DNA from 3 places in the Ruminococcus sp. OM04-4AA genome. Region 1 is predicted to be linked to each of the others. Evidence: predicted binding sites of a transcription regulator. Region 1 holds the regulator's gene; each other region holds the start of a gene.
The links. Region 1 encodes LexA, which represses DNA repair genes until DNA is damaged. Its sites were predicted from a motif close to CNAACANNTGTTNG; they were not measured.
Positions count from the first base shown of each region.

Region 1 (10,610 bases):
ATTAAAAGCTCCTTTATAGATTCAAATTTACTGAAAACCCCATATTTCTTATATATTTTAACATAAGTACTGTTTTTCGTCTATATCTTTTGGAAAAATCGGTATTTGTCGTATAGATTGATTTCTGTTAATAAAATCCGAAGAGACTATCTGCTGCTATTTAAAGCGCTATTTCTGGAAAGCAGATAGCAATCTTCTTCGGATTCAGGGAGTGTATATATCAATACATAGGGTGTATATTGATACCATTTATAATTTTTCGTAAGCGATCATCAGGTATTGACCTGCATGAATCGTATCTGAATCAAGATGATTCATCACCTTAAGTGCTTCTACATATTCGCTTACGGAGCCGTATCCGTCTGTAATTGTTTCTTCTGCAATGCTCCAAAGGCTGTCACCTGGTTCAATTAATCTGCTTGTGTAACAGATCTCAATAGCATCTGAAGTTCTCTGTTGATCTATTTCCTTTGCCGAAACTCGGAACATTCCAAAGTACATACAGCTGCAGAGAATAAAAGAATACTGCATATTACCAAACCAGAATGACGAATAACACCATGTTTCTTCTTTGAATTTACTGAATGATTTCCTGAATACTTTTTCATAATCCTCTTCCTCTCTTTTCGCTTACTGTATACTTATCTTCTGTTATTGCTATGTATCGAACATCTGTTCTTTTGTATTTTTATTATATCGTTCGAACAAATGTTTGTCAAGCATTTTACTTCATAAAACCGAACATATTTTCGCAACAAATGTTTGCTTTCTAAAAAATGCTGTGTTATTATGTTCTTATGATTATAGTAGATTCGGAGGGAACAATATGTCAGAAGGGAATATTACTCCTAAGCAAAAAGAGATTTTAGAATATATAAAAGACCAGATTTTAACAAGAGGCTTTCCGCCGGCAGTTCGTGAGATCTGTGAGGCTGTGAATTTAAAGTCTACCTCTTCCGTTCATTCGCATCTGGAGACGCTGGAAAAGAATGGTTACATAAGAAGAGACCCTACCAAGCCCCGTGCAATTGAGATTCTGGATGATAATTTCAACCTGACAAGAAGAGAGATGGTGAATATTCCGATCATAGGCCGTGTCGCTGCCGGCGAACCGCTTCTTGCAGAACAGAATATTGAAGATTATTTTCCTATTCCTGTAGAATATATGCCAAACAAGCAGACATTTATGCTTCAGGTACAAGGTGAAAGTATGATCAATGCAGGAATTCTGAGTGGGGATTATGTTATTGTTGAGCAGACTCCATCTGCTGAAAATGGGGAACAGGTAGTTGCACTGATTGAAGATGGCGCTACAGTCAAGACTTTCTATCGTGAAGAAGGTATTATCCGCCTGCAGCCGGAAAATGATGCATATGATCCGATCATTCTTACAGATGTCACTATCCTGGGTAAGGTAATCGGTGTTATCCGTATGTATTAAATCTCATTACTGGATATAGGATTTTTAATTAGAACTCAAAGTATAAAAAACTGGCAGAGTGTAGTACTCCACTACTCTTCTGCCAGTTTTTTATAACTCTCATTATTTATGCTTCAAGATCTTCAACAGACACATGATGTCCATCTTTCCAGATTCTCTCCAAATTGTAGAACTGTCTGTTCTCTCTGTCAAATACATGTACAATAATATCACCAAAATCAAGCAACACCCATCTTCCGGATGCATTTCCTTCTCTCTGTACCAGAGAATATCCTGCTTTATGCAGTTCTTCCTCCACATTGTCCACAAGAGCATTCACCTGACTGTCACTGTTACCATTTACAATCAGGAAATAATCTGCAAGTACAGACACGCCTGAGATATCGATGATCTGGATATCTTCTCCTTTTTTATCACTGAGGGCTGTATATGCCAGCTTTGCCATTTCTTTTGACTGATTCATCATTATTCTCCTTTATCGCTATAATATTGATAAGTTTCAATGCTCATCGGATCTACCGGCTTACCATTCTTACGCAGATAATTAACCGTATTCCCTGCACAAAGACAGATTGCGTGGTCAATATCGACAAACACAGTTTCACGGATCTTTTGAAGACCAGGAATTATCTTTCTGTTCGGTTCGATATAATCAGCAATATAAATAATCTTCTCAAGCATTGTCATCTTCGGTCGTCCTGTTGTATGCCATGTAATTGCGCTTAAAACGCCTTTATCGATCACACCATACTCTTTCTCTGCGAAATATGCTCCCAGTTTCGCATGAACCAATGCAGGCATCTCAAGTTCTGATTGTGTAAGCAGAATACCGTGTTTTTGACATCTCTCAACCTGTTCCTGCACAGAACCATACTTTCCACAATCATGCAGGAGTCCTGCCATCATAGCATCATCGATATCTTCATGATAACGCATTGCAAGAGATGCTGCTGTATACATAACTCCGATTGTATGTTCAAAACGATCTTTTTTCAGCTTTTTTTCCAGTTGTTTTCTAATGTCAACGAAAGCTTCCTTCATAATCGTATTCTGTCTCCTCTCTGGTTACTGTTCACCGCCGTTTTGGCAGGTGCAGATAAAATATGCTTTAAATATATAGTTTCTTTTCTTTGATGTAATCCGCGACAACATCAGGCACCATATAACGCACGCTGAGCCCCTTTGCTGCCCTTTCTCTTATTGTAGTGGAGGAAATCTCTACCAACGGTGCGCGAAGCAGTTCTATATGCGCTCCGTATGCTTCCGTGAGATATCGTATCTGTCCCTTCATTGCTGAAGCATCTTTGTCGTCACGCATTGCTGCAAGAATCGTACAGGTCGTAAAAATTTTTCTGAAATCTTTCCACTCTTCAAAAGCAAACAGAGAATCCGCTCCGAGAATAAAATAAAATTCATCGTTTGGGTAGATCTCGTTAAAATGCCTCATTGTCTGATACGTATAAGAATGCTTCTTCGTATCCGCTTCTGAAAGATTCAATGAGAAATTCGGATTACTTTTTATTGCAAGACGAACCATCTCGATCCTGTGATGCATTGCTTCTTCTGTATCGAGTGTCTCTTTGTGTGGAGGATTTCCATTCGGTAAAAACCAGATCTCATCAAGCCCAAAATCTTCATAAGCAAACTCACCAAGAAGAAGATGTCCTATATGAATTGGTTCAAAGGTTCCGCCCATAATACCAATCTTCATTGTCTGTACCTGTTCCTTTTCTACTGTAAGAAACACGCTTTGCGAGTTTCTTATATTCAAATTCAGCTTCCGAATCATAAACTCAGAAGCTGAATAATAATTATTTTGGAAGCTGAATTTTCTTTTTATCGTCTTTTCCTTCTTTGTAAAGAACGATTTTCTTTCCGATCACCTGAACAACCTGAGACTGTGTTCTCTCTGCAAGTGTCTCTGCGATTTCTCTCGGATCATCCATGCAGTTCTTCAGAACACTGATCTTGATCAGCTCACGTGCTTCCAGTGCCTCGGCAATTGCTCCGTAAGTCCCGGATTCATGCTTGCTTTTCCAACCTGGAAAATCGGATCCATTGTCATTGCAAGTCCTTTTAAATAGGCTCTTTGTTTTGTAGTCATAATATTCTCCTTATTTATAATAGTCAAACTGAAGTCCATACATTCTAACTGTATCACCTTCCTGGATACCTGCTTTTTCAAGATCTGCCAAAATACCAGAATCTTTTAAGAACTTTTGGAAGAATGCAAATCCCTTCTCTGAATCAAGATTCGTATATCCAAGCATTTTCTCAATCTTCGGACCTTCAACTACATACATTCCATCTGCCTGTTCTACCGTATAAGGAAGATCTTCATAGATCAGTTCATCATCCGGGAAGTATTCCTGCTCGAATACTACCGGTTTCTGATCCAGCTTCTGAAGCTCGTTACTTACGTAGTAGAGAAGATCGGAGATTCCTTTTCCTGTAGCTCCGGAGATAGGAAATACTTTGATTCCCTTTGGCTCAAATTCATCTTTCAAGCGCTGAACCGGATCATCTTCCGGATCATAGATCAGATCCGTCTTGTTTGCTGCGATTACCTGCGGACGTTCCGCAATTTCCGGATTGTAAGCAGCAAGCTCTGCATTGATCTTATGAATATCATCAACCGGATCTCTTCCTTCTGTTCCTGCTGCATCTACAACATGGATCATTAACTTTGTTCTCTCTATATGGCGAAGGAACTCATGTCCAAGCCTACACCTTCGGATGCACCCTCGATCAATCCAGGAATATCAGCCATAACAAATCCCTTTGCTCCATCCAGATCAACAACACCAAGATTCGGATTCAATGTTGTGAAATGATAGTTCGCAATTTTCGGTTCCGCATTTGTAACACGGGAAAGCAATGTAGATTTACCAACGTTCGGGAAACCGATCAGACCAACATCTGCGATTACCTTTAATTCCAGATTCACTTCCAGCTCTCTTGCCGGCTGTCCCGGCTGTGCATACTTCGGAACCTGCATGGTGGAAGTAGCAAAATGCTGATTTCCAAGTCCGCCTCTTCCGCCTTTTAAGACAACCTGACGTCTGTTCTCTCCGGACATATCAGCGATAACTTTTCCTGTAACAGATTCTTTAATTACTGTACCTTCCGGCACACGAAGAACAAGGTCTTTTCCGTCCTTACCGTGACAGCGGCGCTTTCCGCCCTGTTCCCCATCTTCGGCAGCAAATTTTCTCTTATGTCTGTAGTCAACAAGAGTATTCAGCCCTTCATCTACTTCGAAGATCAGGTCTCCGCCGTGTCCACCGTCTCCACCGTCCGGTCCGCCGTTTGGTACATACAGTTCTCTGCGGAAGCTGCAGTGACCGTCTCCGCCTTTACCGGAACGGATCAATATCTTAGCTCTGTCTGCAAACATATTATTCTCCTCTTAATTTGTATCAACAACTGTTTCTGTATCTTTATTCACATCATATATGCGTAAATTTCTTCATCATCTGACAATAAAAGATTTCTTTGAAAGAAAAAGCCTCAGACCTTAAAAAACGTCTGAGGCTTCCTTTTGCCATGTATGCGAGTGAAAAGATTCCGTCGGAACTTTCCAGCCAAAACTGATTACTCAGCTACTGGATAGATAGAAACCTGTTTCTTATCTCTTCCTTTTCTTTCAAATCTTACTACACCGTCTACAAGTGCAAACAGAGTGTCATCTCCACCGCGTCCTACGTTAAGTCCTGGATGGATCTTTGTTCCACGCTGTCTGTAAAGAATGTTACCAGCTTTTACAAACTGTCCGTCTGCTCTTTTAGCGCCCAGTCTCTTTGCCTCGGAGTCACGACCGTTCTTTGTAGAACCAACTCCTTTTTTATGAGCGAAAAACTGAAGATTCATTTTCATCATGGTAATTACACCTCCTTGAAAATTATGTCGATATATTTCTCGTAGTCATTGCTGTCTTCTATCTCTTCCAGACCAAGAATCATGGAATCCAGCAATAATGTGGCATCATGTGATGGTATTCCGTCAAAACGGAACTCAATACTTCCGGTATCTTCATCCGAAACGCAGCTTGTCTCATCATCTGTAAAACGCTCAATCGAATTCAGCGCATTGATCACGAGAGCGGATACTCCGGCACAGACAATGTCTTCACCGGCCTCTGCATATCCCGCATGACCCTCCATATCAAACCCAGCATATTCCTGCCGTTCGGTCTTATAAATGGTTACCTTAATCATCAGAAACAGATTAAGCGTTGATCTTTTCGATCTTTACTTCTGTGTACTGCTGTCTGTGACCGTTTTTCTTATGGTATCCAGATTTTCTCTTATACTTGTAAACGATAACTTTCTTAGCTTTACCGTCACCGATTACAGAAGCTGTAACTGTTGCACCTTCAACTGTCGGGTTACCAACAACCATCTTGTCGTTGTTAACTGCAAGTACCTGGTCAAATGTATAAGTCTCACCAGCTTCTACCCCAAGTTTCTCTACTCTAATGATATCGCCTTCAGCTACTTTGTACTGTTTACCACCTGTTGCTATAATCGCGTACATATGGCACCTCCTATTATCATTACTCGCCAACTATGGTGTCTGAAATCAGAACTTAAATACCTCGTTGTGCGGCATACTCATATATATTAACTTGCGAATTTAGATTTGTCAATAGGGTTCATCTAATTTTTTTATTTTTTCATAACAGTATTCAATAATACTTTTTCTTGTTATGATTCCAATGAATTTCTTCTGGTCATCCACAACCGGAACAAAATTCTGATTCATCGCTTTCTGAAGAAGATCCTCCATATCAGCATCTGCCGATACAGCCTCATAATCTGCTTTTCTTGGAAAATCCTGGATAAAAATTGTCTCTGCCTCTTTCAGATTCAGATTCGTATACTTCTTGATTCCCCAGAGGATATCTCCTTCTGTCATTGTTCCGACATATTCCCCTGCCTTATTCAGCATTGGAATTGATGCATATTTATGAAATTCCATTGTTTCCAAAACCTGACGTAATGTACTGTAATCATAAATAAAAGCGACCTCGCTCTTCGGTTTCAGAAAAAATAAGATATTCATCTCTTTTCAGCCTTTCTTGGTTTTAAATCTGTGTCAATACAAAAATCTCATACAATGCCTTGATCGCATTTTTAAAATCATCATGACGTACACCAACGATGATATTAAGCTCACTGGATCCCTGGTCGATCATCTTGACATTAATGTGTGCGTGAGCAAGTGCAGAGAAGATTCTTCCTGCCGTACCTCTTGTAGACTTCATTCCACGACCCACAATTGCGATCAGTGCAAGATCGGACTCAAGTTCAATGTGATCTGGATCTACAGCTTTGTGAATACCTGCAAGAATCTGCTGTTCTTTTTCTTCAAACGCATCCTTGTGGACAAAAATTGTCATTGTATCAATTCCAGATGGCATATGCTCGATAGAAACACCATTATCTTCAAATACCTGAAGTACTTTACGACAGAAACCAACTTCTGAGTTCATCATCGCTTTTTCAATTGTGATCGCAGCGAATCCATCTGTTCCGGCGATTCCTGTAATTGTGTACTTCGGCTGACAGCATGTTGCTTCTACGATAAGTGTTCCTTTGTCCTCCGGAGCATTTGTATTACGGATATTGATCGGGATTCCTGCTCTTCTTACCGGGAAGATTGCATCTTCATGAAGGACACTTGCGCCCATGTAAGAAAGCTCACGAAGCTCTTTATATGTAATTGTCTCAATTGATTTTGATCCTTTTACGATTCTTGGATCTGCAATCAGGAATCCTGATACATCAGTCCAGTTCTCATAAAGATCTGCATTGACTGCACGAGCTACAAGAGAACCTGTGATATCAGAACCACCTCTTGAAAATGTAACTACACGTCCTTCCTCTGTTGCTCCGTAGAATCCCGGGATAACAGCATTCTTAGCCTTTTCAAGTCGTGCAGACATAATTTCATTTGTGATCTCGGACTGGAAATCTCCATTCTCGTCAAAACGAACAACCTCTGCTGCATCAATAAATTCAAATCCAAGATATGCAGCCATAATCTTACCATTCAGGAATTCTCCTCTGGATGCTGCATAGTTGCTTCCAGCTTTTTCTGCAAAGTTCTTGCGGATCACTTCAAAATCCTCATCCAGGGAGAACTTCAAACCGAGTCCATTAATAATTTCCTGATATCTATCTTTAATTGCTGCAAGCTTCTCTGTGAAATCTTCACCGTTCTCAGCAGCTGCATAGCAGCCATAGAGCATATCTGTTACCTTTGTATCAGCTGAAAAACGCTTTCCCGGAGCAGACGGTACAACATATCTTCTGGATTCTTCTGCACGGATAATATTTCCAACTTTTTTAAACTGTTCTGCGCTCGCAAGAGAACTTCCGCCGAACTTTACTACTTTCTTCATTCTCGCTATTCCTCCAATGTAATTCTGCGTTGCTGTTTCGAGTTTCCCGTGAACAGTAACAATACTGCTTTCTGCATTATCGGTTCATTATTATACAGTGTTCCACAGTTCTTGTAAACTTTTAAATAAGAAAACTTATAGGAATTTCTTATAAACATTAATAATCATCAATCAAAACGTGATCTCTCCATATTCCGCCCGTGCAGCCTTTTTCAGATCATCCGGTTTCAATTTGATCTGCATTCCAATCTTCCCGCCACTTACATAAATGTATTCCTGATGCTGTGCACTGGAATCGATCACAGTCGGAAATTGCTTCTTCATTCCGATTGCCGTACAGCCACCACGCACATAACCGGTCACCGCAGTAATATCCTTCACATGGAGCATTTCTACTGATTTTTCCCCAACTGACTTCGCAGCCTTTTTCAGATCAAGTTCCGCCGCGATCGGAATAACAAACACATAATGTCCGCCTGTTTTTCCAACTGTCACAAGCGTCTTATATACCTGTTCATGCGGAAGACCGATTTTATCTGCTGTTGTGATTCCATCGACAAATTCATCACACTCATAGGTTTCATATTCATATGGGATCTTGTTCCTGTCCAAGATTCTCATTGCATTTGTTTTTAGTTCTTTCTTACTCATTATATTAGCATCTCCTCTGTTGTCTCTGCCTGCAAATGCATCTGCTATTCCATCTCTCTTACTGCTTCATGCAGCGGCTTACGCACTTTCTTTCTCGTCACCTCAGCAAGTCCAAGTGCTGTAATATCAACTAATGTTGTTTGGATCGGATCTTTTGAGAGAAAATATCGGAATTCTTTTAATAAAACTTCCTCGTTCTTCTCCTCATCCTGATTTATAAAATCGATCAGAATAATTCCAGACAGATTTCGAAGACGTATCTGTCTGGCTGTTTCCTTCGCTGCTTCCAGATTCATCTTCAATGTAGACTCATCATCACCCTTTTTACGGACGTTTTTCCCGGAATTTACGTCTATCACGGTAAGTGCCTCTGTCACCTGGATCACCAGATATCCTCCATGTTTCAGCCAGACTCTTTCTGACAAGGCATGTTCAACCGCTGTTTCTGTACTATAAATCTTTCCAAGTGGATAACCACTGTCATCATGGAAATGGACCAGTTCCAGATTCTCCGGCATTTCTTTCTTGAAATAACTACAAATCTTTTCATAGATTTCTTTATCATTCACAAGAATTTCTTCCATGCCATCCATATAGACATTTTTCAGATCTGTAATATAGGACGGCGGAGCAGATTTCAGGCATGAGAAACACACTCTGGAAGCAGCATATTTTAAAAGATGTTCATATTCCGCTTTCAGCTGTTCAATCTCTGTAAGAACATCCTCGAATGCAGCATCTTTCGCATTTGTTCTGATAATAAGACCATACTGATCATTCTGATATTCCTGAAGGCGCTCCTTATAGGCTTCTCTGTCCTTTTTCGCAATTTTGGAAGACACACCGATTCTTGTGTTCCCATGCGTCAAAACAGCATATCTGCCTGTCAGGCTGAGATTTCCGGTCACAGTCGGCACCTTTGTCTTTACAGCTTCCCTGCTGATCTGAACTACCAGTTCATCACCGATGCAAAGTGGCTTCTTCCCAATCTTATGCGTAAAAAATGCATTCTGTGCATCTCTTAAATCAAAATAACAATTAACGCCCGGCTCAATCTCAAGAAAAGCGGCTCCTATATTCTGTACAATATTCTGCACTTTGGCGACATATATATCGCCAATCTGATGCACCTTTTCCTGTTCGTCGGACTTTGTACAGTGAATCTCAGCAATCTGATCCTCTTCCAGAAAAAAGGTCCACACATGATTTTCTTTTTTCTCTATCAAAACTTTTCGTTTCATCTGTTTCTTCTCATTCCTCATCGCCTGTCATATCAACACCCATTGCCTCTAATGGAATCAGGGATCCATCTTCACTGCGATCTGTATACATTTCCAGTCTGTGATGCTGGAATTTCACGCTGTCCGGTTCAATTCCAAGAAACTGACAAAATGCTTCCATCACAAGATCCGGTTTCAGATTCTCTACACTTCCTGCTGCCACTTTCAGGTAAACAGAATCGCCTCGCAGTTCCCATGCATAGATCAATGGTTTAATGTCAACTTCCTTCTCGCTTCGTTTTGTCTGCTTTACGATTCGGATCTCCGGCTGTTCCATAAATTCTGAAAATCGTTCTTTCCAACCCTCCGGAAATGCTCCCTTTCTCACAGATGTCAGATAATCTGCTCCTGCAAGGATTGTCATTCCGGTCATCTTCTTCTCCTCAGCAATTCTACGGATGCTTACGATCTCGATTCCTTCAATCTGACATGCTTCATTCATCCTTCTCACAGCATCTGCACTGTTGACAGCTTCCGTCAATTCAATATCAAAATATTCTCCGTCACTTGTTAGTCCGATTCCAAGCGGGTTAGCAAATGACATAATCATATGCGGACTATATCCTCCTGAAAATGCAATCGGAATATCCGCGCGACGCATCACTTTCTGGAAGAAACGCATCACATCAAGATGTCCGATGAATCGGAGAGAACCATATTTTCTAAATTTAATTCTTGCCTTCATAACAGACACCTCCTCCAAATTTCGCTGCGCCACATCCGGAACACTGCATACGGCAGTTCGGAGTTACTTTTTCTTCCATTGCACGATCCCATTCTCTGCGCAGGAACTTTCTTGTCACACCGATATCGATGAAATCCCACGGGAACA
Region 1 is NZ_QTZH01000003.1:84,836-95,445, reverse strand. It holds gene DXB52_RS02155 (LysM peptidoglycan-binding domain-containing protein) at 250-501, opposite strand; gene lexA (transcriptional repressor LexA) at 827-1,441, shown strand; gene rsfS (ribosome silencing factor) at 1,548-1,904, opposite strand; gene yqeK (bis(5'-nucleosyl)-tetraphosphatase (symmetrical) YqeK) at 1,907-2,482, opposite strand; gene nadD (nicotinate-nucleotide adenylyltransferase) at 2,550-3,188, opposite strand; partial or broken gene yhbY (ribosome assembly RNA-binding protein YhbY) at 3,253-3,545, opposite strand; partial or broken gene obgE (GTPase ObgE) at 3,556-4,838, opposite strand; gene rpmA (50S ribosomal protein L27) at 5,036-5,320, opposite strand; gene DXB52_RS02115 (ribosomal-processing cysteine protease Prp) at 5,326-5,658, opposite strand; gene rplU (50S ribosomal protein L21) at 5,669-5,977, opposite strand; gene DXB52_RS02105 (CBS domain-containing protein) at 6,086-6,505, opposite strand; gene DXB52_RS02100 (aspartate kinase) at 6,528-7,847, opposite strand; gene ybaK (Cys-tRNA(Pro) deacylase) at 8,019-8,498, opposite strand; gene DXB52_RS02090 (ribonuclease E/G) at 8,543-9,739, opposite strand; gene DXB52_RS02085 (TIGR03936 family radical SAM-associated protein) at 9,750-10,463, opposite strand; gene DXB52_RS02080 (TIGR03960 family B12-binding radical SAM protein) at 10,447-10,610, opposite strand, start outside.

Region 2 (10,610 bases), on a different contig from region 1:
TCGCATCTCTTTCATGCATAATCACCGGTTTAGGTTTTTCTGTTAATTCAAATTTTCCTTTTGAAACATATGTATATGTCTGCATTGTTTTCCCCATCACCTTCAAAATAATATAGCCGTTGCTTATTCTTTCGGATTATCTCCATCCCTATAAGGCACTGTGGCCGCCGGAACAACCGCTGAAGCCGGTTCGGTATGTATATCCTGGTCATCAAAAAAGATATGTGCTCCAAATGCTGCAAGTACTTCTGTCTTACTGACACCGCCTAAGAAGAACGCTTCATTGATTGATACACCCCAGTTGCGAAGTGTTTTGACTGCGCGTTCATGCGCTGGAGCATTTCTTGATGTGACAAGTGCTGTTCGGATTGGCTGAATCTCTTTTTCTTTAAACATCTGCTGTACATAAGACAGTTTTGTCAGGAAGTTTGCAAAAGGACCTTTCGCCATTGGTGTGTTCGCATTTGCCTTCTCATGTTCTTCAAATGCCTGTATTCCGTTCTTCTGAAAAATCTTTTCAGATTCAGCAGAAAATAGTACTGCATCTCCATCAAAAGCAATACGGATCTGATTAATCTTTTGCTTCGGATCAGCATGCGCATCACCTGTAAGAATACGGCCTGCTGCAATCCCATCATTGATTGCAGACTGAACATCAACAGAATTTGCTGACAAAAATAAGTCTGTCTTAAAAGCCTTTAGATAAGGAGCTATCTCGGCACCACTTGTCAAAGTCGCTCTTGTAATATCCAGTCCATAATACTGTATAGAATTAAAAATACGAAGACATGTGTTCGCATTATTCCGTGACATAATGATCACTTCCACCAGTCTTCCCAGTTCTGTGTTGTTTAATTCTAAGAATGCTTTGATCAATTGAAAAGCAGCACCCTTCTGAAGAATCTCATTCTCATGTGCTACCTGGTAAGCCTCATATGCTTCAACACCTTGTTCTTCGAATATTTTATTTTCCTGTTCGAGATTAAATAAAGCTCTCGAACTAATTCCTATTACAAGAGGTTTTGATAAATCATATGACATATATTATCGCCTCCGATCAAGAAAAAGAATCACCTATCAATCACATCTTTCCTACATTATACGTTTCAGTCTTATGAGATACAAGTGAAAACATATAAGAAAAGCTTATATCTTTGTTAAATCTTGATATAATATCAACATAACAGTTCCGTCTATTTTTTGAATTCTACTGCATGTTTTCTTTTCCATAGCGGAAATAAGTTTCGCTGACATACATAATTCTTTCGTTCATCTATCACAATCGCGTGAAAAAATGTCTTCCACATATCCGTATACTCATCTTTGTACTCTTCTGTCTTTCTTAATGTCTGAAATTCTTCATCTGTCATATAGCGAAGATAGTTCTCACCATCTTTTGGATGAACACAAGCTGTTTTACGATTATCATCTATGATCATCCACTGTTCTGAAGGCATGCGATTTGCAAAATGTCTGCCTACCAACATAATGACATCACTTTTCGGTTCTAGATGGCTGACATATACATTACTGGAATTCAACTTCTCAAATCGTGTAAACTCTCTAAAATGATGACTTTCATTGGATACTTTGCGACGTAATTCTAATATTCGCATCACATGCGGATTCGCATATTGCTTCAATGCATTGCCACCCATCGAAAACCCGACCCGAAGGAAATTATAAATTGCCTGCAGTGCATCTTCCTCCGCAGATAATGTTGCCAGATAAATATCCAGATATGCCTCATCAGAAATATCTCGTCGTATCGAACGAATCACTTTTTCTGCCTTGGAAGTATCTTGATCTACGTGAATATATTCATCAAATATCGTCTGCTGAAATATCGGTTCTTTCTTTAATTGTATCTGGTCGTGACCAATTTGTAAGGCTTCAGACCACGCATCATAGATGCAGGTCATAATATCCTCCAAACGATCTTTACAAGTAAAAACTTTCATTAGCATACTCCAAAATCTGTCAACGTCATCTGGGTGAATGACTCATTCGCATGTTGTGTATTCCAAATATCTTTCTTGTCTACACTAATTAGTTGTCGTGTAATATAAGATGTCTCAATAGGAGTATGGTACATCTGTTTCCCACCACAAGTGATAAAGTAATGTGCACGCTTCAGTACTACTCCCATCTTCTTCAGGCTTTCATAATCAAGTCTGCCGTAGCGTCTTGCATAAGTGATACGGCTTGCTGACTTCGGTCCGATTCCCGGAACTCGAAGCAGTGTAGCATAATTTGCTTTTTCTACTTCTATCGGGAACTGCTCCAAATGGCGAAGTGCCCAATCACACTTTGGATCAAGCATCTCATTGAAATTCGGCTGTTCCGAAGATAATAGTTCTCCTGCATGAAATCCATAAAAACGAAGAAGCCAGTCTGCCTGATACAACCTATGTTCACGCAAAAGCGGAGGTGGTGTTCCTATCTCCGGCAATACATTGTCTTCGTTCAAAGGAATGTATGCTGAATAAAAAACACGCTTCAAATCAAAGCCTTGATATAATGCCTGTGTTGTCTGCAATAATGTATAGTCACTCTCACCGGTCGCGCCAATGATCATCTGGGTACTCTGTCCGGCCGGAGCAAAACTACGTTTTAATTGCGACATATCACGTGGTGCTAATTGATTCGCATTTGCCCATGTTAAAGCATGATCCAATGTAGTATATCTTCTATAAGATTCTAATCGCTTCATCTCAGGATCTTGAGAGATTGCTGTATTATTCGTCTGAGTATCTAACCACTCAGAAAACTGCTTTTTCGAAGTATCTGAAAAAATCCCGGTATCTAAAAATTTATTTCCACCGCTACGCTCCATATATGCAGACTTTCCAATCGCCATCCTGTGAGATGCAATTGTGCTTTGGACTTTTCCCATCGGATTCAAAATATTCGGCATGGTCTTGTTCGGTGCCAATGTACGTAACCCTTCTTCTGTTGGCAATTCAAGATTGACACTAATACGATCCGCAAGATACCCCGCCGCTGCCAACAGTTCATCTGAGGCTCCCGGAATCGTCTTGATATGAACATACCCATTGAAATGATATTTCGTGCGAAGTAGCAATAATGTCTCGCACATCTTCTCCATTGTATAAGTCGGATTCTTTAAGATCCCGGAACTCAAAAACAGTCCCTCGATATAATTACGTTTATAGAATTCTACCGTAAGCTCACATATTTCTTCTGGCGTAAAAGTCGCCCGCTTCACATCATTACTTTTACGATTAATGCAATATTTACAATCATAAGCGCAGTGATTTGTCATTAAAATCTTAAGCAGAGAAATACATCTTCCGTCTGCTGCAAAACTATGACAAATCCCGCATGCCTCTGTATTGCCGAGCTCTCCTTTCTTTCCCCGCCGGCTGGATCCACTTGATGTACATGCCACATCATATTTTGCTGCATCAGCAAGAATCTGCAGCTTTTCCTGTGTTGTATAATTACTATTTCTAATATCTGTATTCATATTTTCATTATACAAACATTTGTTCGATAATGCAAGTGTTATTTCGAACAAATGTTTCCATGTAGTTCTTCAAATGTGCACCCTTTTTTCCATGTCTATTTGATAGATTTCTTTCAGTAAACGAACGGCGTCTTGATTGATTTTCAGTATTTGGTATTGTTAATACTAACAAAATTCTTCTTAAAGAACCTGAAAAATTAAAATTTTTTCTCTAACATCCTCACTTGAAAATAAATCCGAAGTGTTGATCTCATCATAAAAAATCAACTGTTCCTGTGTCATCAAGGCACTTACATATTCTTCTGACGGATAATAGAAAAATAATAATATCTCTCTCGGATTTTCATAATAAGATTCATAGATTTTTGCTAAAACAGACTGCAAAATTTCTACTGAAAAGGGATTAAAAAAATAACAGCAATCTACATCCGTTGGAACTTCATAATTCTCTGCACTACATAGCACAAACTCTGTGCGGGCACCAGATACTGCTAATTCTTTATTGTCTGCCGCACCTTTATAGATTCGTTCATCATATTCTACGCCTACCGCTTTGCATCTTGTTTGGTAGGACAGATAAAAACATACTCGTCCTTTTCCGGTTCCATAGTCGATCAGAGTATTATTTTTCCTAATTAGTCCGCTGTTTGCTAAACGTTCCAATACCATATAAGGCGTTGGCTCATATGGATATCTATACTGATCGGCGCGAGAATCATCTCGACCCGTTGTTTTTATCTTTAGAAGCTTATCCCATTGTGTTTCATTTTGATTCATTCCTTAATGCCTCCGTAAATTAATTTTCGTAAATCACTTTACCTTCCTGTCACCAAATACATGAGCTGACATCCCTCTTCTTTTAACCACTCAATAGATTCTTTGTAATCAGGAAGCACTTTCTCTACTTCTAACCAAAATGCTTTCGAGTGATTCATTTGCTTTCTATGGCACAATTCATGAACAACAACATAATCCAATATTTCCGACGGAGCTAACATTAACAGACAGTTGAAATTCAAGTTTCCTTTACTGCTGCAGCTTCCCCATCTGGTCTTCTGATTTCTGATAGTTATATTTCCGTATGTAACCCCCATTATATTTGCAAAATATTCAACTCTCATTGGAATGACCTCAAGAGCCTTGTCTGTAAGCAACTTTATTTTCTCAGGAGTAAATTTATCTGTACTTTCCGATTCGAATCTTTTCTTTCGTGTCTTAATCTCTTCGATATGTTTGCTTATCCAGGCTTCCTTCTTCATAAGAATCTCTTCAATATCTTTCTCTGAAGCAAAATGCGGAGCTCTTACAGTGATACTCAAATCAGAATTCACCTGAATAGCTACAGTCTTTCTGTTTGATCTAATTATTTTAACATCCATAAGTCTTTCCTGTACCTGAATTTGTTAAGTGATTGATAAATAGTAAACGTTAGTATTATACCTCATGGGCGAAGGTTTGTCATTGAAATCTGTTGGAAGTAGACGTGGTAAATGTAGGCGAAAGAAACGATAACACCAAAAACATGTCCGGACGCACTGATGTTAATCAGTGTATCTAAGCCTGTCTTTTCAATGGTATTTCCGATGAATAGCTGGGCTGGCTTTTCATTGAGATTTCTTATGCTTTTTTCGTTGACATTTAATACTGTTCAATGTATCATATAATCAAGAAATGGGTTTTGTTACTGAGTAAGGTCATTTGACTGGAAAAGATTGCTCGTTTCTTTTTTTATTTTCATGATATCGTATAAGTAATATTTCCCATCTTCATCGTGTCTGACCAACATCGCAACATTAAAGACGTTGTATCTCTCTATTTCTCCATCATCACCAAATACCGGAAGAGCAAATCTTGAATCATATGAATACCAACCATATTTAGCATCTTTACTATGCTTCTCCTTACGATTATCTTCATAAACCTCGTTCGTTGCTATTTTAAGCAATTCCGGTAATCCCTGTGTGGCATTCGCTTTTGCTTTCGCATTTGCTCCTTTCAAAATCCGAGTATAATTTGAGTGCGTATACTCATCAGGAAGATCCGATCCAATATAAATCATCTTATTGCAATCTTCTATCTGATAGAATTCTCCTACATACTGGCGTAAATACTTTTCAACTTCTTCCCAATTAACTGCTCTTTTTCCCTTGAACAGAATATCGTGAATAAATACTGTTTTCTTTCCGTTCAAATCTTCGATAACATTTACTTTTCTCGCCAAGTTAACCTCCTAAACATTTACGTATTATAACGCATTGCGTTATGCTTATTGCAAAAAATATACAGAGGATACCTTTAATTATCTACTCTTTCGATTCGACATTCTATCTCTGCTCTATACTTTAATAAACGTAACAGATAATCCGGAAGTTCTCTTTTCTCCGCTTCCCAATCCTGAACTGTACGATACGGAATACCATAGTAATCGCTGAACTCACGTCTGTTCATTCCCATTTTTTCTCTTAATTCTTTTACTTCTTTCCCTCTGCTCATGATTTAACTCTCCTGCTTAAATAACGCATTGCGTTACTTAATAGTACCCGATATATGCTATGTTGTCAATCCACTATCCCCCACCTCTCATCATATTTTTTCCATATATTTTTATAAAACAGAAAAGGCAGACCCCAAGCCCTTGATTTTCAAGGCTTTCCTTCTATTCCTCTTTCGTATTCAAAAAAGATCCAACATATTATCCAGATATATCTTTTCTCTGACATGAATCTGATATTCCGGTTTAGTCATATAATACAGCAGAAATTCCAAAATCAATGCACTTCCAAGTCCTCGTCCTTCAATCTTAAAATTAGAAAATCCCATTGGCATATAAATATCTTGGATATCAGTCACACTAATAAACCCAGGGTTCTCCATTGCTTTGGAGAAAAGATAGCCTTCTCCTGCGCCCGGTGCTGCACAGACATGATTTTGGCAATTTTCTCCCAGATTTTTCTGGCTGACTGTTTCATAACAAGCTTTTCTATCTTTACAACCAAACCAACAGCATTCATTGCACAGGAATTCTACTTTTGCTTTTTGCTTTGAATTCATCTTGTTTAGTTGCTCGAATTTTTTATTAAGACGAAAATCCGGGACTATATAATGAAATTCTTCTCTGTCTGTTTCCCGCAAAAAGTCGCTAAAATCCGTCAGTACCTTTGTAGTCGACGAGACTAGATAAAGCCCCGGATAATTCTTTTGCAAATAGTTCAGCAGTAAATCGGAATGAATGATCACACCATTTTGAGGTTCATTTCTTTCTTCCAGCAATGAGCAAAGTGTATTACATTTCCGATCCTGCAAATGTTCTTCTCTCAAAAGTGAATTACTGAATGTCAGTCGGGCAGATATCTTATATTCCTGCATCAAATCCAATACTTTCTCTGTCTCAGTATCTCCAAAGGAAGTGCGACCGCCACCCCAGATACAGTCTGACGGGGCGCCGTATATGGAACCGATCTCACACCAATCATAAAAATACTCTCTGTGTTCCCGATACAATGACAGAAATACTTGATACAATTCGTAAAACTCAAATAGTCCCGGCAGATGATAATATGCTTGATTTTTCATGTTAACTCTCCTCGCGTCAAAATAAAATCTTATCTTGCCACTATACACTGTGATGCGTATACTGCAGCCATTGCTCCGGTCACGCTCAATGCAACATAAAGTGCTGCCCACCAGCCCGATCCTCGTTCCATCAGCTGATTGGTTTCTAATGCAAAAGATGAAAATGTTGTGAAACCACCACAAATTCCAACTTTCAAGAACAATATCAATTGTGGATTCCAATCTTTCTTTGCGCCAAAGGCTACTACGAGTCCTATCACAAATGCTCCGATAATATTGATCAACAAGGTTTTTATTGGGAAACCATTTTGCGGGTTGATTGGAATTAAGCCAATCAAATAACGGGCTACAGCTCCCAGGAATCCTCCCATTCCGACTATAATACAATTCAGCATTTTTTCTCTCTCCTACAAGTAATCTATTAGTTAATGTCTGCTTTATTATACCATCTATAATACTGATCTGCATCAAAACTATCTTCACTTTGCAAATAATACATATTTCAACTCTCCTGTATATGTAATAAATGTACCTTTTTAAGACCTGTGTCATCTAAGGACTTTTAAATATAGAAAAAGCTCTGCGTACTTCTCACACGCAGAGCTTAAAATCTTCTTGAAAGAATATCATTATTTGCTTTCTGGAATAGAATCTTTTCCTACTGTCATCATCAGAATGATTGCTGCTATAAAACTTACAGCACATGCGATAATTGCAGCAAGAACAGAAGAATCAAAACCTGTCTGAGGATTAATTACCTGAAGCCATCCAAAGATTCCGTTTGTTCCATATACATACTGTTTTACTCCACCAAATCCGATGATAGCACCACCAATACCAGATGCAAGACAAGCTAACATAAATGGTTTTTTAAACTGTAATGTTACACCGTAAATGGATGGTTCTGTAATACCAACCATTGCAGAAATAATAGCTGGTCCACAAACACTTTTCAGTTTTTTGTTCTTTGTTCTAAGCATAATCATAAGAACAACTCCTGCCTGTCCAAATGCAGATGCAAGACCAGCAATTGTGATAGGATCGTAACCTAATGTTGCAAGATTGTTTACAGAAATTGCAACAAATCCCCAATGAACTCCAAACATAACACATACCTGAATAAGTGCTCCGTATAAGAAACCTGAAATAGTCGCATTCAGATTGAACAGTGCTGTAAATGCTGCGCCGAGTAAATCACTTGCAAATGTTGCGATTGGTCCGATAATCAGGAATGCAAGAATAATACTAATTAAAAGTGTCAGCGCAGGAACAGCGAATGTTTTGAACAGATCACTAATTCTTTTTGCAAAGAATTTCTCAATTTTTGCTGCAAAATAGCAAGTCAGAATTACTGGAATTACAGAACTTGCATAGTTCATTAAAAGAACCGGAATTCCAAGGAATTCTACATATACATCTGTCTGGAAGATAGTACCGCTGAATAAAGTATAAAGTGCATCTCCCGCCATAATTGTTGTTAGAGACGGATATACTAAAGCTGCTCCTATTGCCATTCCGATAAACGGTGTTCCACCAAATTTCTTCATTGAAGTATATCCGAGGAATATTGGCAGGAAGTTAAAGAAACAATCTCCAACAATGTTTAACATCTGATATGTTCCGGATGTAGTCGCAAGCAATCCTGTTGCAGCAAGAAATGCAAGCAGTCCCTTGATTACACCTGTTGCTGTAAGCATTCCAAGTACCGGTGTAAACACACCACTGATCACATCAATAAACTGGCTGGAAATCTTTTTCTTTTTCATTTCCTGTTTGAATTCTTTTGCATCTTTCAGTTCGATTTCATTTTCTGTTGTCCCCATCATTGTCTGCAGTTCGTTATAAACGTCTGCTACGTGCTGTCCGATTACGATCTGATACTGACCTCCGCCTTTTACGATAGAAAGAACCCCGTCAATTGCTTTTACTGCTTCGTCATTCGCCTTTGTCTCATCTTCAGCTGAAAACGCAATCTTGTTGCACAGTGATATACATTCTCAATATTTTCCTGACCGCCAAATTCTTTGAGAATACTTTGAATCATTTTCTCATACTTCATTTTGTTTTCCTTCCTCTCTCCTTAAAATTTTTATCTAAAAAAACCGTTTGGTCTTTTTTCAAATGTAATGGATATTCTTTTTCAGCAACAAGGATGAACTTGCAATCACGCATTGCAGTGATTTTGATTTTATCAATATTTCCTTCCTTCCACTTCATATCCAGTACTGCGCCTGCTTTCAGACAGACTCCATTAACCTCTCCATCTGAAAGACTGTTCGGTAATGCCGGCAAAAGAAATACTTTGTCTGAGTAATCCTGTATAAGCATTTCTAATAATCCACAGGCTCCTCCAAAGTTTCCGTCAATTTGGAATGGTGGGTGATTGTCGAACAGATTATTTAAAGTTGCATATTCAAGCAATTCCTTTAAGTTTTTCCAAGCTTCTTCTTTCTCCCACAGTCTTGCATAAAACAGTATGATCCATGCCTTGCTCCATCCAGTATGGCCTCCACCATATTTCAGTCTGCGCTCAATCGTCTGTTTTGCAGCCTGAGCGAGTTCCGGTGTCTTATCCATACGTATCTGTCCTGCAGGATATAATGCAAACAGTTGTGAAATATGTCTGTGTCCGGGCTCGACTTCATCATAATCTTCACTCCATTCCTGAATCTGTCCATATTTACCGATTTGCAATTCCGGCATATGATTCAGTCGCTCATTTATTGTTTCATTCAGATCTTTCGGAAGTTGATTTTCTTCTGTGATCTCCAGATAACCATTAAAAAGTTCTCTGATGATTTCTGTGTCCATAGAAGCTCCCATACAGAGACATCCCGCCTCTCCTTTTTGATTCAGATAGATATTTTCAGGAGAACTGGATGGTCCTGAAATCCATTTTCCATGAGCATCTTTTACCATGTATTGAAGGAAAAACTTAACAGCATCTTTCAGTATTCCATAATATTCCTTCAAGAACTCCATATCTTTTGTATATTTGTAATGTTCAATCAGATGCAAACAGAACCAGGCACCGCCCATTGGCCACAGGGTAGATGATACATGATTGTCCTGAGGTGCACAGTCTCCCCAAATATCTGTGTTATGGTGACAACAGAATCCATCAATTCCATACATCTTCTCAGCAACGTCTTTGCCGTGCGGATACATTCTTTGCAAATGTTCTAACAAAGGCATGTGGAGTTTAGATAACCCTGTTTTTTCAGCAATCCAGTAATTCATCTCTATATTGATATTAATTGTATACTTGGAGCCCCACATAGGCTCAAATTCTTCATTCCAGATTCCTTGTAGATTTGACGGAAGACTTCCTTCACGGCTAGAACTGATCAGAAGATATCTTGCAAAATTATAATATGTATTTATTAATTCAATATCTTCTATGCCATTACGCATTTGCTCAAGTCTTTCCGGTGTTGTCAGATGCTCATAAGAGTCTTTATAATTCAATTTCAGATTACTTTTTTCATAGTAAGATAAATAATCTTTTATATGACGCTCTTGTAATGTTCCATAAGATTCTTTTTCA
Region 2 is NZ_QTZH01000005.1:30,547-41,156, reverse strand. It holds gene DXB52_RS02950 (alcohol dehydrogenase catalytic domain-containing protein) at 1-85, opposite strand, end outside; gene DXB52_RS02945 (5'-nucleotidase) at 124-1,041, opposite strand; gene DXB52_RS02940 (TIGR03915 family putative DNA repair protein) at 1,194-1,961, opposite strand; gene DXB52_RS02935 (putative DNA modification/repair radical SAM protein) at 1,961-3,490, opposite strand; gene DXB52_RS02930 (class I SAM-dependent methyltransferase) at 3,671-4,267, opposite strand; gene DXB52_RS02925 (M48 family metallopeptidase) at 4,306-4,869, opposite strand; gene DXB52_RS02920 (hypothetical protein) at 5,172-5,711, opposite strand; gene DXB52_RS02915 (helix-turn-helix domain-containing protein) at 5,786-5,983, opposite strand; gene DXB52_RS02910 (hypothetical protein) at 6,164-7,063, opposite strand; gene crcB (fluoride efflux transporter CrcB) at 7,093-7,458, opposite strand; gene DXB52_RS02900 (PTS transporter subunit EIIC) at 7,693-8,889, opposite strand; gene DXB52_RS16540 (PTS sugar transporter subunit IIB) at 8,988-9,122, opposite strand; gene DXB52_RS02895 (glycoside hydrolase family 95 protein) at 9,119-10,610, opposite strand, start outside.
Region 2: the regulator LexA is predicted to act here: its motif matches at 3,503-3,516, upstream of DXB52_RS02935 (putative DNA modification/repair radical SAM protein).

Region 3 (10,610 bases), on a different contig from region 1:
TATTTTCATCAATATTCTTCGGAGGCATAATCTGATTCTTAATTCCGTCCACCCCGGCTTTCAGAAGTACTGCAAGCGCCAGATATGGATTCGCCGTAGCATCCGGACTGCGAAGTTCCAGTCTTGAATTGTCTTCTTTCTCCATAGACACACGGATCAAAGGTCCTCTTGTCTTAGCTGACCATCCCATATAAACAGGTGCTTCATACCCCGGCACAAAACGTTTATAAGAATTGATCGTCGGATTTGTAATACAGGTGATTGCCTTCATATGTTTCATCAAGCCACCAATAAAATAATATCCTTCCTGGCTGAGTCCGTTCTCATCCTCTGCGTTATAAAGTGCATTTGTTCCATCGTTTTTATATAAAGACAAATTAATGTGCATTCCTGACCCATAAGTCTCACTCTTCGGCTTTGGCATAAATGTCGCGTGCAGACCGTGTCGTTTTGCGATTGTCTTGACAACCATCTTAAATGTCATCAGATTATCTGCTGTAATCATCGCCTTATCGTAGTGAAAGTCGATTTCATGTTGCGCCGGCGCAATCTCATGATGTGAGGAAATAATCTCAAACCCCATATCTTCTAATGTTAAGATCATATCTCTTCTCGCATTTTCTCCAAGATCCAACGGCCCTACATCAAAATATCCACCCTGCTCGTGAGTTACTGTTGTCGGTCTACCGTCATCATCTGTATGGAAAAGAAAGAACTCGCATTCCGGACCGACATTCATCGTATATCCCATCTCTTTCGCCTCCGCAACAGCCTTTCTGAGTACATAACGTGGATCGCCTTCATACGGTGTTCCGTCCTTTTTATACACATCACAGATCAGTCTTGCAACTTTTCCCTGCTGTGGTCTCCATGGAAAGATTTCAAATGTACTCAAATCCGGATACAAGTACATATCTGATTCTTCCTCATCTGCAACCCCTTCCAAGGAAGAAACATCAAACATACAGCGGTTATCCAATGCTTTTTCAAGCTGTCCTACTGTTACCGCCATATTTTTCATCGTTCCAAAAATATCTGTAAACTGCAATCTGATGAAAGCGACATCTTCTTCCTCTACTATGTGAAAAATATCATCTCTTGTATAGTTATGCATTATTTTTCGACCTCCTTTATCATAAACTGATACGATAAAAGGGCGTTCTCCACCTAAGTTGGAAACGCCCTTGTTTCTGTGTTACATTATAATGATTGACTGTTTTCTTGTCAATTATTTCTGAATCAGTTCAAGAACTTCTTCTTTTACAGGCATTGCTTTGATCGCACCCTTCTTTGTTGTTACAAGTGCTGCTGCCGCATTCGCAAATGTCAGCATCTCTCCTAACTGTTCCTCTGTCAGATTCTCAAAATCATGATCAACCAGATAATTCAAAGAACTTCCACAGAAAGTATCTCCTGCACCGGTTGTCTCAATTGCTTTCACTGAAAATCCTGGTCTCTCTACGCGCATGCCTTTGTAATAAGCTCTGCTTCCGTCTTTTCCCATAGTCAGAAGAATCAGCGGAATATTGTATGTCTCCTGCAGATATGCGATTCCCTCATCATAGTCTTCCTTACCGGATACAAACTGAATTTCATTATCAGAGATCTTCAGGATATCACATTTTCCAAATCCATACTCCATCTGCTCTTTTGCAAGATCAAGAGAACTCCACAGCGGCGGTCTTAGATTTGGATCAAAGGATACAAGGCAACCATTTGCTTTTGCTGTTTCTACCGCTTTCTTTGTTGCTTCACGCACACCTTCATGTGTCATAGAAAGTGTTCCGAAATGAAAGACTTTTGTATCTTTTACCACTTCTGGATTCACTTCATCTGCTGTAAGCATCATATCTGCTCCCGGATTACGGTAAAATGAGAACTCTCTGTCTCCATCTGGGAATGTATGTACAAACGCAAGTGTTGTATTCACATTTTCATCAACCATCAGATTGGAGGCATCGATTCCGGCTTCCGTAATCGTATCTCTTAATAACGTTCCGAACTGATCTTTTCCAACTTTTCCTATAAATGCTGTCTTCTTTCCCATCTTGTTCAGAAGCGCCAGCACATTACACGGTGCACCTCCCGGGCAAGCCTCAAACATATTGTTTCCCTGTTCGCTTTGTCCATTCATTGTAAAATCAATCAGAAGCTCTCCTAATGCGATTACATCATATTTCTTTGCCATGAAGTTCTCCTCCTATTTCTTGTCCTATTACTTTGTCTTATTGCTTGTCTTAATTAAAATATACTAACTCTTCAATTGGTTCTGCAGGCTCAATATTCTCTGCCTCAAGCACCGGTCCTTCTCCGCCATATACAGACAGATTCGCATAACACACTTTTGCACGAATTTTTACCCAGTCTCCTGCATTCAGCTTCGGCGCATAAGCGCTTCTGCAAACATATCCAAGGAAAGATGTATCATCTGCACAGCAAGTCATTGCCATACGTCCCGGATAGAATACCTTAGACGGAAATGCTTTCGGTTTCATAACCTTTGCAACAAATTCTACAACTTTTCCTTTATAGCGCTCCGGATGCTCCTGCATATCAATATACCAGATACCATAATCTTCTCTTGGAATCTCAATCACAGGTGCTTTGAGATCATACGGTACTTCGTCTTCAAAGATATTGTCTACCTCACCGTTCTCATCCTCAAAGATTACTTCTGCCTGAGGACTTACAACCTTAACACTTCTGCGGTATCCTGCCAACGGTTTCTTATCTTCACAACGATTAAACAGCACAAGTTCAGCTCCCTTTACCATCTCGACAAACAGTGGTTTTAAGTTTGTCAGATACATCTGGAATGTACTCGCATCTACTGTTGTAATCTTCTGCTCGATAGCCCAGCCTGCCGGAAGCTTCATCTTCTCAAATTCACTCACCTGCCACATACCATTATATTCAATAACAACACGTTCCGGCTCATGCTTCTTATTCATCTCTTCCAGCCATTCTTCTGTCAGATCTTCTTTATCTTCTACAGTCTCAATAACGACACCATACTTCAGCATTTCCATTGGATCATACTGTTCTTCCCCCTCTTCGCAGAGAATCAGAAGTGTCTTTCCATCAATCTGAAAGTAATCCTGAGATAGTGTAAAATTCAGGAACTGAGTTTTACCACTGTCCAGAAAACCTGTCATCAGATAAACCATAACATCTGGCTCTTTCATCATATCTATCTCCATTCCGTCTCCTTTTCGCAGAAGACATCTGTTATTACATAATGCTACGCAGCCCCCTATGGGGTACTGCTTTGCTTATCCTTTTTATTTCAGCTTAAATAATTCTGCAAGCTTGTCTTCGTTAAGCTCAGCTCCGATCACACAGATTCTTCCTGTGTATTCCGGTGCTCCTGTTCTTACTTCATGCTCCTCCGGAACCATATCAAAGTAAATCCACTCTCCATCTGCTCCTGCTACCATTCCTTTTGCACGGAGTACATTTCCGTAAGAGCCATCCTCTTCAAGAGTCTTCAGAATTGCACTGACCTCATCCTTTGTATAAGTATGAATTGTCTCTTTACCCCAGCTTGTGAATACCTCATCTGCATGATGATGACCCTCATGATCGTGGTGATGATGGTGTCCACAGCCGCAGCTGCACTCTCCATCATGATGATGGTGCTCATGCTCTTCATGATCATGGTGATGATGCTCGTGCTCACACTCTTCATGATCGTGGTGATGATGCTCGTGCTCACACTCTTCATGATCGTGATGGTGATGCTCATGATCATGTTCTTCATGGTCGTGATGGTGATGCTCATGATCATGTTCTTCATGGTCGTGGTGATGATGCTCGTGATCGCACTCTTCGTGATCGTGGTGGTGATGATGTTCATGATCATGTGCTTCCTTGGCTACTTCTGCGAGTAACTCATCTTCAAGAGATTTGCTTGATTCCATTGTTTCAAGAATCTTCTCGCCCGGAAGCTGCTCGATCGGTGTTGTGATGATTGGAGCTTTTTCATTCAGTTCTCTTAACAGTGCAACACTTTCCTGAATCTTCTCCGGTTTTGCTTTATCTGTACGGCTTAAAATAACTGCACCTGCATATTCAATCTGGTTGCTGAAAAATTCGCCAAAGTTCTTACGGTAAATCTTGCACTTTGTTACATCTACAACTGTTGTAAAGCTATTGAGCTCTGCATCGATTTCACCCTGAACATCCTGTACAGCCTTGATTACATCAGAAAGCTTTCCAACTCCTGATGGCTCGATCAGAATACGATCCGGATGATAAGTATCTACGACCTCATGAAGAGATTTTCCAAAATCTCCAACCAGTGAACAACAGATACATCCTGAATTCATCTCACGAATCTCAATTCCTGCTTCCTTCAAAAATCCACCATCAATACCGATCTCTCCAAATTCATTCTCGATCAGTACAACCTGTTCTCCCTTGTATGCGTCGGAAAGAAGCTTCTTAATTAAAGTTGTCTTTCCTGCTCCAAGAAATCCTGAAATAATGTCAATCTTTGTCATTTTTCTCTTCTCCTTTTTCTATCATTTATTTCAAATCCAATTCAACCGGGCAATGATCTGATCCCATAATATCTGTAAGTATCTTCGCATCGTCCAGTCTGTCCTTTAAACTTTCCGAGACACAGAAGTAGTCTATACGCCAGCCTGCATTCTTCGCTCTGGCACTGAAACGATAAGACCACCAGGAATAGATTCCTGTCTGCTCCGGATAAAAGTACCGGAATGTATCAATAAATCCGGCATCCAGAAGTTCAGTAAACTTCTGTCTTTCCTCATCCGTAAATCCTGCATTCTTACGGTTGGTCTTCGGATTCTTAAGATCAATCTCTTTGTGCGCTACATTCATATCTCCGGTCACAATCACCGGTTTTGTCTCTTCTAACTTCTTCAGATAAGTACGGAAGTCATCCTCCCACTTCATTCTGTAATCTAACCTTGCCAGCCCATTCTGAGAATTCGGTGTATACACTGTAACGAAATAAAACTCTTCAAATTCACAGGTGATCACACGTCCTTCCCGGTCATGCTCCTCAATACCGATTCCGTAACTCACCGACAATGGTTCTTTCTTTGTAAACACGGCTGTTCCGGAATACCCCTTCTTCACAGCATAATTCCAATACTGATGATAGCCTTCTAATTCCAGATTTAGCTGTCCTTCCTGCATCTTCGTCTCTTGAATACAGAAGATATCCGCATCTGCCTCATGAAAGAACTCAAGAAATCCTTTCTGTACACAGGCACGAATACCATTTACATTCCATGATATTAATTTCAATCTGCTGCATCCTCCCTTTCAAGAGTGTTGCTGTTCACCGACCATTAGCCAACTTTTCTGTGAATAATCAGCAACTTTCCATAACCGAATCAATAATACACCTCATCAAGGAATAAACCTCTTGCAGGTGCTAAAAATCCAGCCTGACTTCTATCTTTTGATTTCAAAGGTTCCTTCACACTCTCTATGCTTCGTGCTCCGGTTCCAACTTCCAGCAAAGTTCCTGTCAAAATCCTTACCATATGGTAAAGAAATCCTGTTCCTTCATATTGAATACTGACTTTGCTTCCTTGTCCGCAAATCATTATAGCATAAATTGTTCTTTTTGTGGACTTTTCATCCTTTTTATCCGTATAGCCGGCAAACTCATACGTGCCAATCAACAATTGTGCTGCCTTTCTCATCGCATCTAAATCCAATTGCTGCGGAAAATGATATGTATATCGTCTCGTGAATACATCTGCTTTCTCTGCCAGATCAAGCTGATAAATGTATCTTTTTCCGACCGCACTTTTTCTCGCATGAAATCCATTCCTCATAAGCTCTGCATCTAAAATCCGAATATCTCCGGGTAATCTTGAATTTATCTTTTCTGTAAAAAATCCATCCTCCACCTGACCAGAAAGAACTACTGTTGCAGTCTGTCCATTCGCATGAACACCTGCATCTGTTCGTCCTGAACCATCAATCTCCACTGGATATCCTGCCACTGACGAAATTGTTCGCTCCAGAATTCCCTGCAAAGTATTCTCTGTGTTTGCCTGTCTCTGCCATCCCTGATATGCAGTTCCGTCATAAGCAATTGTTAATTTATAAGTTCTCATTCTCGCCCCCGTGTAATATACTAACATTCTCCGAAAGATTGAAATCGGTTATACTCACGAATAGAGTATAACCGATTTTTATTATTTTAGAAATTTCTTCAATTCATCCATGAATGTATTCGCATCTTTAAACTCTCTGTAGACAGATGCAAATCTGACATATGCAACCGGATCCAATGCTTTCAGATTCTCCATAACAATTTCACCAATCTCACTGCTTGGGATTTCTTTCTCTTCACGATTAAAAATTGACAGTTCAATCGCATCAATTGTCTTTTGAATCTCTTCAGCCGGAACCGGACGCTTGTAGCATGCATTCAGAACTCCATTCTCTATCTTCGCTCTTTCATACTGTTCACGGTTATTATCTTTCTTAATTACAATCAGTGGGATCGTCTCTACCTTTTCATAAGTTGTAAAACGCTTGCCACATTCATCGCAAGAACGTCTTCTTCTGATAGAACTATTATCCTCTGCTGGTCTGGAATCAATCACTCTTGTATCTGGATTGCCACAATATGGACACTTCATATAATCCACTCCGCCTTTCCACGTATCTTATTGCCTTCATTATACACAATGTCTAATATTTTTGCAAAAACTTTTCTTCTTTAATTTCCACAAGAATAATATCCGGTCCAATCTTCTTTATACATGCAAATGGTATCACATATTCGCTATCCGTTCCAAAGAATCCACAGAACTTTCCCGGTCCCGGAACAATCAATGCTTCTATCGCACCGGAGCATTCATTTATCTGCAGATCTACTACACCTCCAAGACATTTTCCATTACAGATGTTCACTACCTCTTTTTCTTTTAATTCACAGAATCTCATAGGCATTATTCCATGATTGCCGATACTTTCTCTTAACTATTCTATGCATGAAATCAGAATCTGTTGTATAATAAAACTCACATGAACATACCAGCTTGGAACATATTATTTATATAAGCTTGAATAAATTTCTTATTTATTTACAACACTAAAATTTGCACGATATCTTTGATTGGAATTGCTGTCCTGTCTTCCAACTCGACCGCTTTTTCATATTGTCTGATTCTTCTCACCTTCCCCTGAACAGTTCGATATTGACCACCTTCCTTCTTCTGGTCTGCACAGAAATACGTAATCTTCACATCCGGATTTGTTTCCCTCTCGTCCTGTAAGCGTTTCTTAAGATATTGTAAACTTTGATCTAACCGTTCCAGTTCCTCCTCATCCAGTTCTACTCTCTGTTCTGTAAGTCTTGCTTCTTCCTTCACGACCTCTTCGTATCCGGTCAATGCTGAGAACGGAGCGAACTGTGCCGCTCTGTCCATCAACGGCATTGGTGGATGAACAGAAGATACGTGATGTGGACAATCTAAAATATCATCATATTTATGCTTTGTGTCCGCCGATCTGTCTGTTTCTCTCAATAGTTGTCGCTCCTTCCTGCAGATTCATTCCCTTCAGCACTGCATTCTTTCCAAATTTCTTCTTGAGTTCAAGGACTGCCTGCTGCATGCTTCTCTCACGCTCCCGTTCTTCTTTTTCCCGCTGATTTTGTTCTTCCTTCGCTTGATAATCTGTAAAAAGATCCATCTGTTCATACGAGTCCGTCTCTGCAATCTCACATTCCTGTATCACATGATTCGCCGCCAGTGATATCCTGCGTACAAGCAGTTTGGTATCCACAATCCTTTGATACAGTTCTACCGTTGCATCCACAATTTTTCGCGTGGAAGACGTATGCTCTTCCAAATTCATTGTTCCATGTGCATGCTTCGGAATCTTTCTCCCATAACGGTCTGTCTTTATCTCACCTCGGTAATTCTTCTGAAATTCTGATTGTTTCAGATTTTCAATATCGTATCCTACTGTCAGTACAATCTGGTTAGTCACAAGCCCTTTTTCAACCAGATCCAATACCAGTAATTCTGTCATCTCCCGAACAATGAGGCCTGCCTTTTCATAAGAATACGGACACTGCAATACCTGACCGGAACCGACACTGTTCGATGAAGGCTTGTAATTCTTAATTGCCTCCATCGTACACGGCTCCCAGCCCCATGCATGGTCAATCAGGAGTTCTGCATTCACGCCAAATAAACGATACAATAGTTCTTCATTGTAAAACTCCTGTGCGCTCCCCATTGAACAGCGGGCAATATCCCCCATTGTATACAGACCATTCTCCTCCAGCTTCTTCGCATACCCTCTTCCTACGCGCCAGAAATCTGTCAATGGTCTATGATTCCAAAGTTGTTCTCGATAGCTTCGTTCATTCAACTTCGCAATTCTCACTCCATCTTCATCAGGTTCGACATGTTTCGCCATAATATCCATTGCAATCTTTGCAAGATACAGATTCGTCCCAATCCCGGCAGTCGCTGTGATTCCAGTCTCATGAAGTACCTCCCGAATCATCTTCCTCGCCAGTTCTTCCGACGTGAGTCCGTAAGTTTTCAGATAGGAAGTTACATCAAGAAACACTTCATCTATGGAATAAACATGTATGTCTTCCGGCGCAATATATTTCAGATAGATTGCATAAATCCTGCGGCTGTATTCCATATAAAGAGCCATCCTTGGTGGCGCTGTCACGTAATCCAATGCCAGCTCCGGGTGTTTCCTTAATTCACGCTGGTCAGACGAACTTCCCTGAAATTTCCCACCCGGACTTCGATACCGTCTCGCCTCATTCACTTCCGCTACTTTCTGTACAACTTCAAACAAGCGGGCTCTTCCCGGAATCCCATAAGACTTCAGCACTGGAGATACCGCCAGGCAGATAGTCTTCTCTGTACGGGTCACATCTGCCACGACAAGATTCACCTCCAACGGATCCAGATCTCGTTCCACACATTCCACAGAAGCGTAAAAAGATTTCAGGTCAATTGCAATATAGGTGCGTTCTTTCATGGCATATTCCCCTTTCCTTTCGTTGATGTCTCTATTATATAGAACACATGTTCGTCTTTCAAGTAGGATTTTCAACATATTTTGCGATGCATATTTGTGCATTTTGTTGTGAACGGGCAACTCAGATTGATGAGAAATACTTGTTTCCTTGATACCGCAACGAGAAAAAGATAAACCATCTGTTTCCTGTAGTTTTTCAACAAAAGAAGCCTTACGATCAAACCTCCTTTCTGTCTGATCGTAAGACTTCATTTTCCCTTAAAAACTTGTCCGATAAATCGGCAATGCATTGATTACCGGTTCCTCATATGGATGTACCTCTTTGATTGCCTGAATAGTTTCATCCACTTTCTCTGTAAATACAGTTACCTCAACTTTTACTTCAGGTTCACAACTGATTTCACCTACATTTCCAATATAAGGAGATGTCCCGCCTAACGGTCTCCAGTAACTGGTAAGCTGTGAACATGACATACATGAATCATAATTGCCTATATGACCGGCATCTACTGACTGTAATGCTTTCTGTAGCTGCGAAATATGTGTTTCCGGAATAAAGATTTCTAATTTGCAATACTTGAAATCCATGCGATGCACCTCCTCAATGCACAAATAAAATTTATATCAAAATCCCGTCGCAATGATCTATTTCATGCTGAATGATCTGGGCTGTCCATCCGCTGTATTTCTCTTTTTTCTTCTTGAAATTCATATCCTGATATTCAACTTCTATTTCCTGATAACGTCTGCAGCTTCGCACTCCATCTAATGACAGACACCCCTCTTCCGTCTCATAAACGCCTGTGTGCTTCACGATTTTCGGATTAAACATAGCAATATTAAACATCCCCATATTCACTGCAATGATTCTCTTTTTTGCTCCAATCATATTTGCTGCCATACCTACACATCCTGCTTCATTTGCTTTCAATGTATCTAACAGATCGATTGCTATCTGTTTATCCGCTTCTGTCGCCGGTTCTGATTTTTGATTTAAGAAAAATATGTCTCTCATAATAGGCTTAATCATACTTTTTTACTTCCTTTCCATTCCCTGTAAACCATTCTATTTCTACAGAAATTTTTTCTTCTGTTGCTAAGCTTACATAATATTCATCTATACATCTTGTCTCAATAAAATATTCCTTTACTTTTTCATTTTCCCATTCTTTGCTAAATCCAATGCCTTTTACTTTCAGCTTCGCTTCTAGTTCTGTCCATAATTGAGTAAATATCCGGTCTTTTTCCTCCCCGCAAAGTTCAGACATTGCATTTTGTATTTCATTCGAAAATATCTTCTTCGCTGTAGCTTCGTGATACGGACGCACACGTTCAATATCAATGCCCACTTCCTGATCAGCAATCGCTAGAACTACATATTTACCGCTATGTGACAGGTTAAAATGTTTTCTTGCATCCACAAGCATCGGCTTCCCATTTTTACTTATTACAAGCTGAGCATCATTTTCTACACCTAAATACTCTTTTAAAAGATATCCCGCTATCAGCTCCTGTTTTTTATCCGTTTCTCTCTTATGCTTCTGATACTTTTCAACATATCTTTGTGCTATCTGTGAGAGAATCCACTCTTTATTGCA
Region 3 is NZ_QTZH01000016.1:52,931-63,540, forward strand. It holds gene glnA (type I glutamate--ammonia ligase) at 1-1,114, opposite strand, end outside; gene DXB52_RS06845 (carbohydrate kinase family protein) at 1,229-2,188, opposite strand; gene DXB52_RS06850 (TIGR03943 family putative permease subunit) at 2,238-3,200, opposite strand; gene DXB52_RS06855 (CobW family GTP-binding protein) at 3,282-4,502, opposite strand; gene DXB52_RS06860 (exodeoxyribonuclease III) at 4,528-5,280, opposite strand; gene truA (tRNA pseudouridine(38-40) synthase TruA) at 5,370-6,104, opposite strand; gene nrdR (transcriptional regulator NrdR) at 6,186-6,635, opposite strand; gene DXB52_RS06875 (YlmC/YmxH family sporulation protein) at 6,688-6,942, opposite strand; gene DXB52_RS06880 (hypothetical protein) at 7,083-7,526, opposite strand; gene DXB52_RS06885 (Y-family DNA polymerase) at 7,489-9,012, opposite strand; gene cutA (divalent cation tolerance protein CutA) at 9,271-9,600, opposite strand; gene DXB52_RS06895 (peptide deformylase) at 9,632-10,042, opposite strand; gene DXB52_RS06900 (4'-phosphopantetheinyl transferase family protein) at 10,035-10,610, opposite strand, start outside.
Region 3: the regulator LexA is predicted to act here: its motif matches at 9,053-9,066, upstream of DXB52_RS06885 (Y-family DNA polymerase).